One region of the Clostridiisalibacter paucivorans DSM 22131 genome, then DNA from elsewhere that is predicted to be linked to it. Evidence: riboswitches for the same ligand, from Rfam matches in the RefSeq annotation. Region 1 holds a riboswitch; each other region holds the start of a gene.

What was found. A riboswitch is a leader RNA that binds a small molecule or an ion and turns the genes downstream of it on or off. The one in region 1 is predicted to bind thiamine pyrophosphate.
Region 2: linked by a shared signal. The riboswitch ahead of Q326_RS0108380 (thiamine-binding protein) and the one ahead of thiW (energy coupling factor transporter S component ThiW) in region 1 are both predicted to bind thiamine pyrophosphate.
Region 3: linked by a shared signal. The riboswitch ahead of thiE (thiamine phosphate synthase) and the one ahead of thiW (energy coupling factor transporter S component ThiW) in region 1 are both predicted to bind thiamine pyrophosphate.

Annotation. Positions count from the first base shown of each region.
Region 1 is NZ_JHVL01000022.1:36,916-42,369, forward strand. Features, by position in the region: gene Q326_RS0108040 (TVP38/TMEM64 family protein) at 25-714, opposite strand; gene Q326_RS0108045 (hypothetical protein) at 937-1,137, shown strand; gene Q326_RS0108050 (CidA/LrgA family protein) at 1,292-1,645, shown strand; gene Q326_RS0108055 (LrgB family protein) at 1,642-2,340, shown strand; gene thiD (bifunctional hydroxymethylpyrimidine kinase/phosphomethylpyrimidine kinase) at 2,376-3,179, opposite strand; gene thiW (energy coupling factor transporter S component ThiW) at 3,193-3,684, opposite strand; TPP riboswitch at 3,765-3,875, opposite strand; gene Q326_RS0108070 (alanine/ornithine racemase family PLP-dependent enzyme) at 3,930-5,009, opposite strand; gene tadA (tRNA adenosine(34) deaminase TadA) at 5,165-5,454, opposite strand, start outside.
Region 2 is NZ_JHVL01000023.1:45,762-51,215, forward strand. Features, by position in the region: gene Q326_RS0108360 (class I SAM-dependent methyltransferase) at 1-206, opposite strand, end outside; gene Q326_RS0108365 (ABC transporter ATP-binding protein) at 233-1,021, opposite strand; gene Q326_RS0108370 (ABC transporter substrate-binding protein) at 972-1,991, opposite strand; gene Q326_RS0108375 (ABC transporter permease) at 2,004-2,777, opposite strand; gene Q326_RS0108380 (thiamine-binding protein) at 2,749-3,039, opposite strand; TPP riboswitch at 3,116-3,225, opposite strand; gene leuS (leucine--tRNA ligase) at 3,312-5,454, opposite strand, start outside.
Region 3 is NZ_JHVL01000031.1:2,582-8,035, forward strand. Features, by position in the region: gene Q326_RS19080 (ABC transporter permease) at 1-1,057, opposite strand, end outside; gene Q326_RS0109695 (ABC transporter permease) at 1,072-1,992, opposite strand; TPP riboswitch at 2,463-2,568, shown strand; gene thiE (thiamine phosphate synthase) at 2,646-3,293, shown strand; gene thiM (hydroxyethylthiazole kinase) at 3,286-4,077, shown strand; gene surE (5'/3'-nucleotidase SurE) at 4,186-4,938, shown strand; gene gatB (Asp-tRNA(Asn)/Glu-tRNA(Gln) amidotransferase subunit GatB) at 5,042-5,454, opposite strand, start outside.

The sequences.
Region 1 (5,454 bases):
TAACAGCTATATATATGGTGAATACTATAACTCCCTTTTATTTTTTAACTTTTTTACTATCACTGGAACAATAGACATAATACCCATCAATAAAAATGCAATTATCACCTTTGTAGTAAATATACTTTCCATAGAATTCACAGAGGCCATATTTATTCCCGTATATACACATATGAAAGTCTCAGGTATTATTCCTATAGCTGTAGTTACAATAAAAATTGGTAGGGGCACCATTGTAATAGCAGAAAATATACTTATAGATATAAATGGAAATATAGGTATAAGTCTCACTGTTAGAAGATAAAATTTCCCATTTTCAGCCATTTCTTCTGTTAATTTTTCTATATATTTTAATTTTTTTGTCTGTAAATAATCTTTCAGCAGATATCTAGAGCAAATATAGGTTATAGTGGAACCCATTACTACAGATATATCTGCAAATATTAGACCTTTAAACATCCCAAATAAAAAACCTGAAATCATAGCTGAAAATATGAATACAGGTACTCCTAATGCTACAAATAATGTATTTATGCATATATAAATAAGTGCAGAAAATAAAGGTCTTGAGTCGGCATACTCAACTATTATCGTCTTATATTTATTAAAATTTTTCATAGTTAATGCTTCAGAAACATCATCTTTTATTAAAAGTAATACTATTATGATCAAAATTATTATTATAATTACTTTATAAAAATAATTCTTCTTCATAATGCTATCCCCCTATATATGATATACATAGACCCATTTTTTATATACATATTCTTTTTATTGACAATCTATCCCAGATATAATATTATTTATATATACCCCTTTAGGGTATGGAGGTGATAAAATGATTTTTTTAAATGAAAAAGCATTAAATTTTTTAAGAAAAAAGAATATAATTTAAAAATATCTATTAAGACTATAAGTTGTGGTTGAACAGGTACAATGAAGGAGCTAAGTATTAGCTCATCATCCAGTATCCCTGATACTAATATGTATAACAAATATGAGTTTCAAGGTATAAAGGTATTTATTCTAAAAACCTTAAAGACTAATAAAAAGATTGATATAAATCTTAAATATAATATACCCATTATAGGCCCTATATGGGATATAAAGGGTGTAAAACCAGAGCAATTGATATAATATTTAGACTTTAGTATCCCCATTACCTTTTGGGGAATTTTTATTTTCATTTTATTTAAATATAAATATGTATTCTGTTGATTTAGTCATACAAATTTGTTATTCTATTAAAAGAAATCTTAGAAAAGTTCATTATGTAAACTAGAGGTGAATCATGAATATATTATTACAATTTGGTATAATAGTGGGCATATGGCAGATAGGAGAGTTAATATCTTATTGGACCAATTTACCTATACCTGGAACTGTTTTAGGTATGATTATACTTTTTATTTTATTAAATACTAAAATTATTAAAATTGAAGATTTGAAAATTTCATCAGATTTTTTATTAAATAATCTAGCCTTCTTTTTTATACCTGCAGGCGTAGCATTGATAGGCTCAATAGGTGTCTTGAAGGATGCTTGGTTATCTCTTCTAATTATAACTTTACTGACTACATTTATAGTTATGGGAATTACAGGATTAATAGTAGAAAATATGATTAAATGGAGGAAGAACAAATGAGTCCCTTATTAGATAGTCCTGCTTTTGGTATATTACTTTCTATATTGACATTTCAATTGAGCTTATATATTTATAAAAAAACTAAAATTTCTCTATTTAACCCATTATTAATAAGTATATCATTAATAATTGCTTTATTAGTTGGATTTAATATACCCTTTGAAAAATTTAATAAAGGTGGCGAAATAATCTCTTTTTTCTTGGGCCCTGCCACAGTTATACTAGCTGTTCCATTATATAAACAGATGGAGTTACTAAAAAAGCATATTCATACGATTTTTATAGGTATATTTTCAGGAGTTATAGCTTCAATTATAAGTGTTATATCTTTAGCTATATTGTTTAAATTAGATAAAAGATTAGTGCTATCCCTAATACCAAAATCTATAACCACACCAGTGGGAATGGTATTGTCTGAAAATATAGGTGGTATCCCTTCAATAACTGTTATGCTTATTATAACTACTGGAATTACTGGTGCCATAATAGCACCCTTTGTATTTAAAATATTAAATATTCATAATGGTATCGCTCGTGGATTAGCTATGGGTACCGCATCTCATGCCCTTGGCACATCAAAGGCATTGGAGATGGGAGAAACTGAAGGAGCCATGAGCGGTCTTTCTATAGGTATTTCAGCTGTAATAACCGTTTTAATAGCTCCATTATTAATTAAGATATTTTCACTGATTTAATTATATGACCAGATTATATACTGAAAATAAAATATCTATTTAAGCATACCTGCCTTTTTATAAAGTGTATAAAAATGATTAGTAGGGCCTACTCCCTTTCCGATAGATAATGAATGCTCTATAGCTGTAGTTATGTATTCTTTAGCATTGAGTACAGACTTTTCTATCCCATAACCCTTAGCTAGATTAGATGCTATAGCTGCTGACAATGTGCACCCAGTACCATGGGTGTTTTTAGTATTTATCCTCTTCGCATTAAAATATTTAAATTCGCTACCATTAAATAATACATCTATTGCCTCACCATCTAGATGTCCTCCTTTAATTAAAACATTTTTAGTGCCCATATTATATATCTTCTTAGCAGCTAATTCCATATCCTCTAGCCGTTGAATCTTAAGTTTTGTTATGACTTCTGCTTCAGGTATATTGGGAGTTATTATAGTAGCCAATGGCAATAACTTATCTATCAAAGTATTTTCCGCTTCCGTCTTTAACAGATGAAATCCACTTTTGGACACCATAACTGGATCTAAAACTATATTTTTAGGATTATAATATTTCAAACCATCTGCTATAGTCTCTATGGTCTCTATTTGAGATACCATACCTATCTTTAATCCATCTACTGATATGTCCTCAAAAATTGCCTTTATCTGCTCCTTTATAATATCAGGAGTGATATCTTGTACTGCAAATACCCCTTGGGTGTTCTGAGCTGTAACTGCAGTTATTATACTCATTCCAAATGTGCCATGGGCAGAAAATGTTTTTAAATCTGCCTGTATCCCTGCCCCACCACTACTATCTGAACCTGCTATAGTAAGTACCTTTTTCATGCTTACTACCTCCCTATCCATTGATTTTAGTTATAGCTTTATTAGTATCTATTATTTTAAGTACCATATATCCTATAATACTCCCTCCAATAGTACTTACCATAAAGGGAGTTACAAAAAATAGTGCTGCTACTTCTTTACCCAGTATAAATTTTGCTATAGGAAATGCTAATATCCCGCCTATTATGCCTGTTCCTAATATTTCTCCCATAACAGCGTATGCCCTTTCTCCTTTAATCATATAAGTTATACCAGCAATAAATGCTCCTATCATACTACCTGGAAAAGCCAAAAGGGAACCTGTACCAAGTATATTTCTTAAAACTGATATTAAAAAAGCATTGGCCAATGCATACCATGGTCCCAATAATACTGCTGATACTACATTTATGGTATGCTGGACTGGAAAGCATTTAGCTATTCCAACTGGTATATAAATAATATGTCCTGTAATAGTTCCCATAGCTACCAATAATGATGATAGTGTAATCTTTTTTATATCCATATAAACCCCCTAATTTTTATGTACTAAGGGCATATAAAAAAAGACACAAATCTCAAACCATGAGGATTTATGCCTATAAATAACATAAGTTTTCACTTCCCTACGCTGGCATTATCCAGATCAGGTTAAGGGTCAAAGACTTTTTTGGGTCTCTATCTCAGCTGGCCTTTCCAGCCCCCCTAGCACATAAATTATTCTTTTATAATTAGATGATATCACAATAATTTTCCATATTCAACCTTTTGTCAACCTACTATTGACCTATTTACATACTTTGATGTCATAAGGCTTAACATAGCACTATAAAACACATCAAATTCTACTATATCTCCTACATTTACATCGTATTTTGCGTTGGAAATATTCAATAACAAATGGTCACTACTCCCTCCCATTATCTCTATATCTTCGTCTACAGGAGTAAGGGCTTCAATCCTACAATCTTGTTTCCCCACTGCTACTATAGCCCTCTTTATATTTCCCATATCCTTATGATTAGGTATATTTCCAAAGGCATCTCTACCTATCTTGCCTATAGGTACAGATGGTTTCGTTTTAACCTCTATCACTTGAGCCTTTAATTTTACAGTATCTTGTATGGTTCCAGGTACTATTCTAAAATTCGTCGTATCTCTTCCCAGAAGGATTGCCTCACCTATTCTAAATTGTGTGATACCTTTTGCAATTTCACCTTTCTCTAGAATATCCAATGTCAAAGTACTTCCTCCAGATATAGTTTCTATATTAAGTCCATACTCTTTTTCTATATCATTAGCTAGGTCTACAAGTATTTTAGTATTTTCATATGTGGGAAGTACCCCTCCATAACATCCTACATTAGCTCCTAAACCTTCTAATTTTATATTAGGTAGTTTTATTATCTCACCCACTATATCTAGTACTTTATCGGGCCAAACACCCTCTCTTAAATCACCAACATCTACCATTAATATGACATTATGGATCTTGTTCTGCATCTTTGCTGACTCAGATATAGCTTTTATAGTATCTAATTCTGAATTTAAACTACCAAGTGTATATTTAACCAGATCATCTATCTCGCATAGCATGGGAATCCTTATAAGATACATCTGGGCATTTATGCCATATTCTACCATATTCACTATATTCTGAATTCTTGAATCACCAATTTTCCTTATACCACCTTCCACCATTGCCTCGACCAATTGAGGCATAGCACATATGCCCTTACTTATTCCCATGATCTCAATACCCTTTTTACCACAATAATCCACAACATATTCTGTGTTTTCTCTTATTTTTCCTATATTTATTTCTATCCTTGGATAAATAATTTTTCCCAATATCCCTCATCTCCTTTTTGGTTTTTAACTATCCCCTTATAAAAATTATACCATAGTGAAATACAGGCCAACAATAGTACAAATATATAATTATAATAAAGACATAAAAAAGTTAGTAGTTAACTACTGGCTACCAACTACTAACTTCTTTATATCTATTTTTTTCTTAAATTTTTAAAAAATTCCTTTAACATTAAAGAGCTTTTTTCTTCCAATACGCCAAATAAAACTTCAACATTATGATTCAAATACTGGTTTTGAACTATATTCATTACAGAACCACAGGCTCCCCTTTTCTTATCTTTAGCCCCTATTACCAATCTTTCTATCCTAGAATTTACTATGGCTCCAGCACACATGGGACATGGTTCCAATGTAACATACATAGTACAACCTATAAGCCGCCAACCTCCTAAAATATCAGCAGCTTTTCTTATGGCAATCA
Region 2 (5,454 bases), on a different contig from region 1:
ATGTCTATTCCTACAACTTCATATCCCATCTTAGCCAATTTTATACTAAAATTACCAGTACCACATCCTACATCTAATATCTTTTTCACTTTATCCCCATTAAAAAGATTAAATGCACATTCTGTCTCTACTTTATCCACAAAATCTCCAAACTTTGTGGAATACCACTGGTCATAGTTTTTAGCTTCTTTATCAAATATGGCCACTTAATCACTTCCCTTCAATCTACTGACTAATCTAATTTTTCTATAATATGTTTCTTTATATTATTAAACTCAACTGAAGTAGTTATATCTCTATTTCTTGGTCTTGGCAATTTTATATCTAGCTCCTCTTTGATTTTTGCTGGTCTGTCAGACAATATATATATTCTATCAGACAGTAATATGGCCTCTTCTATATCATGGGTTATAAATAATATTGATACATCTAAGGTATTTAATATATCCATCAACCAATAATGCATTTTTGACCTAGTTATGGCATCGAGCCCACCAAAGGGTTCATCTAATAGGATTATATCCCTAGAAAACATATATGTCCTCATAAGTGCAGCCCTCTGCCTCATGCCTCCTGATAATTGAAATGGGTATTTATGTTGAAATCCATCAATTCCAAATAGTTCAAAATATTTTTCTGCCTTTTCCCTGGCTTTTTCTTTAGACATGCCCTTTATAACAAGGGGAATTGCCACATTATCTATTATTTTCTTCCACGGTAATAGGAGGTCTTTCTGATACATATAGCTAACTCGACCAGTTTTTCCTGTATAATCCTCTCCTTCAATCATTACTTTACCTGTATCAGGAGAGATAAGGCCTGATATTATATTGAACAAAGTACTCTTTCCACTACCACTGGGCCCCAATATGGACACAAATTCCCTATCTTTTAAATTCAATGATATATCTGATAAAACAGCAGTTTCTTCAAAGTCCTTTTTTATTCCACAAATATCAAGTTTTTTATTATTATTCAGGCAAATATTCATTTGTAAAGGCTTCTTTTGCATCCAATTCATTTTCTATTAAACCTCTTTCAAGCATCCAGTTTGAATAATTTTCCCATCTATCTAGACTCATTTCTCCCCATCTATCCACATCGGCCTTGTATTCCTTAGCCAAATATTTTTGACTTGCTACAGCAAGTTCCTTATCTATTTCTGGTGATGCCTTTAATAAAGATTGTACTGCATCCTCTGGGCTTTCTATTGCATATTCATATCCCTTTCTAGTTGCATTCAAAAATTTCTTTGTCAATTCAGGGTTTTCTTGTATATAGTCCTCTTTAGCAATAATTACAGGTGTATAAAAATCTAAATCTGGTTCCACTTCTTGAAGTTTTATGAAATTAATAGGGTAATCCTTAAGTTCTGAAGCTACGCCATCCCATCCATAATATATCCAAGTAAAATCTACATGGTCTTTAACTGATGTAAAGAAGTCTAATTCTCCTATATTGACAGTCTCTACCTTAGAAAAATCTCCATCTTCTTTTTCCATAACTGCCTTTATCATGGCTTCCTCCATAGGAGAACCCCAGCCACCATATTTTTTTCCTTCAAAATCTTTACCGGTCTCAATACCCTTTTCAACAGGAGATGCAAACCCTGATGTATTATGCTGAATTATAGCGGCTATAGCCTTTATAGGTAATGGATTCTCTGCTGTCCTCGCGTATGTAACCTGTTCTTGATAGCTTATTCCAAAATCACCCTTGCCAGCAGCTATAGGCTCAGCACTGCCTCCCCCTGTAGGTTGTATGATTTCAACTTCTAATCCTTCTTCTTCATAAAATCCCTTGTCTTTGGCCACGTATATACCCGTATGATTAGTATTAGGATACCAATCTAAAAGCACTTGTACCTTTGTAAGCTCTTCACTATTACCAGTTGGTGCTTCATCTTCCTGCTGTTGATCAGTAGCACCACAACCAATAGTAGGTAATACTGTCAATGTAACTACCAATAATAATATCAATACTCTTTTCATTTTCAATCTCCCCTAACCTTTATTATTAATTTCTTGTTTCCAAGGCATAGCTATATATTCTATCAATGATATAACCTTGAAAACAGTAATACTCAATATTACTATTATAACTATGGCAGCAAAAAATTTATCTAATGCAAAGGAATTTTTTACCCTTATCATATATACCCCTATACCAGTCTTGCCTCCTAGCCACTCTCCTATAACAGCGCCCATTATACTATATGTAGCAGCTATCCTAAGTCCTGAAAAGAAGCTCACTATAGCCCCTGGGAATTTTACCATTTTAAATATTTGAATTTTACTTGCCCCCATGGATTTTAATAAATTTATCATATCCTCATCCACAGATTCCAAACCTTGAAGCATACTAACTATTATGGGAAAAAAGCATACTAATACTACTACAATTATCTTAGGCAATTTACCAAATCCAAACCACAATATAAACAATGGAGCCAAGGCTATTATAGGTATGGTCTGTGATATCACTAAAAGGGGGTATAGTGCCCTTTTAACAATCCTTACATTGTCCATAATTATAGCTAAAACCATGGCAAATACTATGGATATAAAAAAACCCAATAAGGCTTCATATACTGTTGTAAATATATGGATTTTTATTTCTGGCAATATTTCTATCAATGTAATAAATATATCCTTAGGGGTAGGCAATATATATCTAGCTATAATCCCCTTGTCCACTATTAACTGCCATATTAGTAATAGAAATGCAAAAAATACAACAGGTATAGCTCTACTTTCTGTATTTACCAACCTTCTCATTCATAGTCACACCTTCAGATTTGTAATCAATTTTGACAACCGATAATACCCTATTTGCCCCTTCATTTATACATATATCTTGGGCCCTTTTTACCACATCTAGTAACTCATCTAATTCTCCCTCCATGGTAGTTTCCATTGGACCAACCTCATATTTTATCCCAGTAGATGATATATATGCTATAACCTTGTCCACCACATCATAAATCTTGGACTCTTTAACGCTGGGTATGATTTGAAGACTTACATTAATATTTGACATTTTTTCATCTCCCTTTATATTTTAAAAAATAAAACCCTCTATCCTGAAATTAGGATAAAGGGTTTATATACAACCGTATGCAGAATTAGATATTTCCCTCCGCTGGCATTACCCAGTTCAGGTTTCGTGGGTCGAGACATGTAGCCTCCTCTCAGCCAAATTACTTCAGCTCCCCCTTTTCCTATATTACATCTACATTCTAATACAACTACAAATATATGTCAATCACCTATCTAAAAAAACTATAAACTCCTACCTATCTACCAACTACATTACTTTACAACTATATTGTATATCCTACCGGGAACAAATATTTCTTTAACTATATTTTTTCCTTCCACATACTTTACAATATTTTCATCTTCCATGGCCTTAGCCCTTGCTTCTTCTTTAGTAGATTCAGTAGCTATATTTATAGTACCTCTAACTTTACCATTTATTTGAACAGCCATCTCTATAGTATCCTCTACTGTCTTATCCTCATCCCATTCTGGCCAAGATTGATCAGTAATTCTTCCGTCAGCTCCTATTTTAGACCAAAGTTCTTCAGTTATATGAGGTGCTACAGGATTTAAAAGTACTAAAAAGACTTCCATTTCCTTATTATTTATCTTTCCATTGCTATTAAAGTCATTTAAAAGAGTCATAAGGGCTGCTATTGCTGTATTGAATTTCATATTTTCATAGTCTTCACTAACCTTCTTTATAGTCTTATGCATGTTAACTTCAAGCTCTTTAGAGAATTCACTACCATCTTCTACAATGTCTACAAGTCTCCATACCCTGTCTAAAAATCTTCTACATCCCTTTACTCCATTTTGAGACCAAGGTACACTTTTTTCAAAATCTCCAATAAACATCTCATATAGACGCATTGTATCTGCACCAAATTCTTCTACTATTTCATCGGGATTTACTACATTGCCCCTGGATTTTGACATCTTTTCATTGTTTTCCCCAAGAATCATCCCATGAGATGTCCTCTTTTGATAAGGTTCTGGTGTAGGCACTACCCCATAATCATATAAGAATTTATGCCAAAATCTTGAATACAATAAATGTAATGTGGTATGTTCCATTCCACCATTATACCAATCTATGGGTAACCAATAGTTTAGATTTTCTTCACTGGCCAATGCTTCACTATTATTAGGATCTGTATACCTTAAGAAATACCATGATGAACCTGCCCATTGAGGCATGGTGTCTGTTTCTCTTTGGGCATGACCTCCACATTTAGAACAAGTAGTATTTACCCAATCAGTCATTTTTGCTAGTGGTGATTCTCCATTATCTGCAGGTTCATAACTATCTACTTCAGGCAATAATAACGGTAATTCTTCCTCAGGTACAGGTACCCATCCACATTTTTCACAATATACCAAAGGTATTGGCTCTCCCCAGTATCTCTGTCTAGAAAATACCCAATCTCTTAACTTATAATTTATCTTTCTCTTTCCCAATCCTTTTTCTGCAAGCCAGTCACTTATTTTCTTCTTAGCCTCTTCAACATTTAATCCATTTAAAAAATCTGAGTTTATTAAAACTCCATGCTCTATATCTGTATAAGCACCCTCTTCAATATTTCCACCTTCAACTACTTCCACTATAGGCAAGTCAAATTTCTTGGCAAATTCCCAGTCTCTAGTATCATGTCCTGGCACCGCCATGATTGCACCAGTTCCATAGGACATAAGTACATAATCAGATATAAATATGGGGATTTCTTTATTAGTAACAGGATTTATTGCACTTATACCTTCTATCACAACACCTGTCTTCTCCTTCACTAACTCAGAACGTTCAAATTCAGACTTTTTCTTGGCCTCTTCCCTATATTTCTCTATAGCATCAAAATTAGTGATTTTATCCCTAAACTTGTCGATCAACGGATGCTCTGGGGCAAATACCATATAAGTTGCACCAAATAATGTATCAGGGCGAGTAGTATATACTGTAACTGTATTTTCACCAGCTACTTTAAAGTCTACTTCCATCCCTTGAGATTTGCCTATCCAATTTTTTTGCTGTATCTTAACCCTATCTATATAGTCTACTAAATCTAAGTCCTTTATTAGTCTTTCTGCATACTCTGTAATCTTTAACATCCATTGGTTTTTTATCTTTCTCACAACTTCAGAGCCACATCGTTCACATTTGCCATTGACTACCTCTTCATTTGCAAGACCTACCTTACAATCAGTACACCAATTTATAGATGTCTCTTTCTTATATGCCAATCCCTTCTCAAATAATTTTAGAAAAATCCATTGGGTCCACTTATAATATTCTGGATCAGTAGTATTTACCTCTCTAGACCAATCAAATGAAAGCCCCAATGCCTTTAATTGAGATTTGAATTTGGCTATATTGTTTTCTGTCACTATTCTAGGATGAATTTTATTTTTTATAGCA
Region 3 (5,454 bases), on a different contig from region 1:
ATGTACCCCATGACGCCATAGGTGCCGATACACCAAGTCCTATAAAACTCAAAAATGATTCAGTAAATATAGCGTTAGGTATCATCATAGTAAGGGAAACAACAACTGGTCCCAATGTATTTGGAATAAGATGTCTAGTAAGGATTCTCCATGTACTTGCACCTAATGTTCTAGCCGCCAAAACAAACTCCTGTCCCTTTAGGCTCAGCACTTGCCCCCTAACTATACGGGCCATCCTAACCCAATATACCAGACCCATAGTTAAAATTATAGTTTTAAGTCCCGGTCCTATAACAACCATCAATAAAATTACATATAGTATCAATGGTACAGTATTTATAATATCAACAATACGCATCATAATATTGTCTACTCTTCCACCAAAATATCCTGATATTCCTCCATAAAAAACTCCTATAAAGAAATTAACCAATGTAGCAACTACTGCAACAGCCAAAGATATTCTAGCTCCGTAAAGTACCCTCACAAATAGATCTCTACCATGAGAATCACTACCAAGCCAGTATGTCTTATTGAAGACCTTCTTAGCAGGTTCTACAACATTCCCATCTACTTTTAATTCATAATCTTTAGTTATCTCTGGATTTTTAAGTCTTTCCCTTGCTAAACTATAATCAAGAACAACCTCTTTCCCATCTATATTGTAAGTTCTATATAATTTAGCCATATTATCTTCTTCGGGATCTAATTTAGCTATAAGCTCTCCATTACCACTTACTTCATAGAGCATATATTCATTGTGTATATATACAAATTTATCCTCTGAGATTTTATATATTTGGAATCTATGAGGTATATTTGCCATATCTAACCTTTGTTCTTCATATCCATATTTAGAAAACATGGGACCGAATACAGCCATCATTAAAATAATTATAACAGCAATTAATCCTATCATAGCCAGTTTATTTTTCTTAAGCCTTCTCCATGCATCTTGCCAATAAGTAAGACTAGGTCTTACTATTTTTTCTTTTTCTTTTTCTTCCTTAGGAACCCGCTGCCACAAGTCCTTTGGTATTTCCTTAATCTCAGCCATGAACTAAACCTCCTTTAATCATCAAATTTGATTCTTGGGTCTATTAGAACATATATAACATCTACTAATAATATCATAAGTATTAAAAATGCAGCGTAGAATATTGTTACTCCCATTATTACTGTATAATCTCTGTTTGTAACACTTTCAACAAAATATTTACCCATTCCAGGTATCGCAAATATCCTTTCAACAACAAAGGATCCAGTAAGTATTGCTGCAATCATAGGTCCCAAGTAAGTAACCACTGGTATTAATGCATTTTTAAGGGCATGTTTACCTATAACTACAAACTCTGATAACCCTTTCGCCCTTGCTGTTCTTATATAATCCTGTCTCATAACTTCTAGCATAGAAGACCTAACCAATCTAGCAACAAATGCCAATGAAAATCCACCTAGCGCAATCACAGGTCCAATATAATATTTAGGGCCTTCTAATCCATGGGAAGGTAATATTCCTAGTTTGGAACTAAATATATATATTATAAGTGTGGCCATTACGAAACTTGGAATTGTAACTCCCAATGTTGCTACAATTGTAACCACATAATCCTGCCATTTATTTTGTTTCAATGCAGAAATAATGCCCAGGGGTATTCCTAAAATAATTATCCCCAATACAGACAATCCTCCAATCTTAGCCGACACAGGTAACCCCTTCCATATAAGGTCTGTAACTTGAACTCCTTGTTTTTGGAATGAAGGTCCAAAATCCAGTGTTAGAACTCCCTTCAAATAATCAATATACTGCATATATACAGGCTGATCAATCTTATACTTTTTCTCTAAAGCCTCAATTACAGCTGGTGGTAAAGGTTTCTCCCTAGTAAATGGTCCACCAGGAATAGCATGCATTAAAAAGAAAGTAATAGTTATAACTATAAATAAAGTAAGTATCATAGAAATAAGTCTTTTGGTTAAAAATCTACCCATAACATACACTCCTTTCACATAAATTAAAATAAAATAAAAATTTTAAAATAAATTCTTTTTGTAATACTTTATTGAGACTTTAATATTTAATCAGCTCTTTGAATAAATAACTAGGATTGGTTAAAAAGAAAGAGTGGGTTTTGAATCTTGTAATTGTAAGACAATTTTGAAGGTTCTTCTCCTCTTTAAAAGCTATATTAAAATACTAGCACAATATGTTTTTTTACTCAATGAATTTTTAACTCTCTCAACTTTAAATATTTGTAACATTTCCCTCAAGTCTTTAATTTACTAAAGTGTAGCCTTCTTAGATACGCACACAGTTGTTTATATAGTTAGAACATATTTTTTAAATTTTTGTAATAATATTCACTTTGTAAATATATACCATGTATTTTTTTACATGATTTAGAAGTTTTTTTGATTTTAAAATATCTTTATGATAGAATATTTTAAAATCAATATAAGATTATATACTCTAGGGGTGCTTTTTAAAGCTGAGAGAGAAATTGTGTTTCTCAACCCTTTAAACCTGAACTGGTTAATCCCAGCGTAGGAAAGAGTTTTATTTAAAAATTATTTTAAGTGAAGCGTAGTCCTACATTTGGACTACGCTTTAATTTCATCTATTTATAAATTTAGGGGGAATATTTATGATTAAAAATTGGCATGTGTATTTGGTTACAGAAGAAAAATTTTCATCTAAAAGCACTATAGAAGTAGTAAAAGAAGCCATAAAAGGAGGGGTAGATGTAATACAACTAAGGGACAAAAATTTAAATATGCGTGAAAGATATGAAATTGGAAAAGCAATAAAAAAATTGGCCCACGATGCAGGAGTAGACTTTATAGTTAACAATGATGTAGACTTGGCCATGGCCTTAGATGCCGATGGTATACATATTGGTCAAGAGGATCTACCCATTGAAGTAGTTAGAAAGCTTATGGGTAAAGACAAGATAATTGGTGTTTCTGTTTCTAATTTAGAAGAAATATATGAAGCTCAAGAAAAAGGTGCAGATTATATAGGTGTGGGTGCTATTTTTGATACCAACTCCAAAGATGTAAAAAAAGAAAATTCCAATCTAGGATTAAACATGCTCCGTATGGCAAAAGAAAAAGGCAGACTACCTATTATAGCAATAGGAGGCATAAATCATGATAACGCAGGCAAAGTTATAACATCAGGAGCCGATTGTATATCAGTAATAAGTGCCATCGCCTCTTCAAGAGATATAGAAAAGTCAACTGCACTTTTAAAAGAAATAATCATAAAATCAAAGGAGTATAAAAATGAATGATCTTATCTATAAAATCAGAAAAGAAAAACCTCTAATTCATCACATAACCAATGAAGTTACCACAAATGATTTAGCTAATATCACATTATATTGGGGTGGACTTCCGGTAATGGCAAATTATAAAGAAGAAGTAGAAGAAATGGTTTCTATGTCTCAAGGACTATTACTCAATATAGGAATATTACATCCCGACCAAGTAGAAGCCATGATAAGGGCTGGAAAAAAAGCCAACCAACTTAACATTCCCGTAATTCTAGACCCTGTAGGGGTTGGTGCCACCAAACTAAGAACAAAAACAGCAAAACGGATTCTCAATGAGATACATGTATCAGCTATAAAAGGTAACCAAGGTGAAATAGTTACCCTTGCAGGTGAAGAAGGCAATATGAAAGGTGTAGAGTCTATAGGTGAATATAGAGATATCATTCCCCTTAGCAAGAAATTGGCATTAAATTATGACACAATTGTAGTTATATCTGGTAAGGAAGATATTATTACCGATGGTAAATTTGTATATAAAGTATTCAATGGACATCCATTTATGGGAAATGTAGTGGGAACTGGATGTATGCTGGGTAGTACCTTAGCTTGTTTTTTAGCTGTATCAAGTGATCCATTAAAAGGGGCTGTCTATGGAGTTACGTCTTATTGTATAGCAGGAGAAATAGCTGCAAAGGGAGTAAATGGTCCTGCAAGTTATAAGATATCCTTTTTAGATACCATATATAATCTAGATGATAAGACAGTTTCTTTAAAAGAAAAGATAGAACAAGTTGGTAGTTAGTAGTTCATAGTCCGTAGTCAGAGAACCCAAATCATAATAAAGATTTGGGCTCTCTACTTGTATCATTGACTACGGACTATACATAAATATATAAAAAGGAAGGATATAATGAATATTTTAGTTACAAATGATGATGGCATAGACCATTTGGGAATAAAAATATTAGTTAGTGAATTGTCTAAAAAACATAATATATTTGTTGCAGCCCCAAACACTCAGTGTTCAGGATTAAGTGGTGCTGTGACATTTTACAATTACATTAGAGTAGAAAAATATCCTCTGGATGTAGGTGAAAAGTCTTCATACAAAATACATGGTACTCCTGCAGATTGTGTAATCATAGGGTTAGATGAATTAGTAAAAAATGTAGATTTAGTCATATCTGGATTAAATGATGAACCAAATGTAGGAGATGATACTAGACTTTCTGGCACATTGGGTGCATGTATAGAATCAGTCTTTTCTTCCACACCTGCAATAGCATTTTCTATGGATTATGGTCAAGACAATATTGTGCAAGAAACTGCAATATTTTTCATAAAAAAAATAGTCGATTTTGTAGAAAAAAATCCACTACCTGAAGGTATATATTTAAATGTAAATATCCCTAATAAGCCTATCTCTTCTATTAAAGGTATAAAAATTACCAGATTAGGTAGAAGACGTTATAAAAACAGAGTAAATCTAGCAGATGACAATATAAAAAATGTATATAAAATTTATGGTCAATTAATTAAAGAATATGAAACAAATACAGATTCATGGGCATTAGACAATGACTATGTCTCCATAACACCATTTAAAATTGACAATACAGATTACGACAATATTGATTATTTTAAGGTTTTATCTGATAATTAAAAACAGTTAGTAGTTCGTAGTTCGTAGTTGATAGTAAAAAACTACGGTTCTCATCATTAAACTACTAACTATTAACTACTAGCCACTAACTAATAACACTAACCTAACTCATCTTTTCTCTTAGCATTTTATTTACCATCTGAGGATTTGCCTTACCCCTAGTAGCTTTCATTACTTGACCTACTAAGAAGCCCAATGCCCTATCTTTTCCATTATTATAGTCCTCAATAGACTGGGGATTTTTATCCAATACTTCATCTACTATTTTGTTCAATTCATCTTCATCATTTATCTGAATAAGACCCTTTTCTTTCACTACAGTATTAGGATCCTTACCTTCTTCAAACATTGTTCTCAATACCTTTTTACCTATATTATTACTTATCTTTCCTTCATTTATTAGATTTATTAAATCAGCTAAATCTTTAGCAGTAAATCTCAAATCCTCTATATCTATGTCTTCATCTTTAACCCTTCTCAATACGTCACCCATTATCCAATTACTCACTTGTTTAG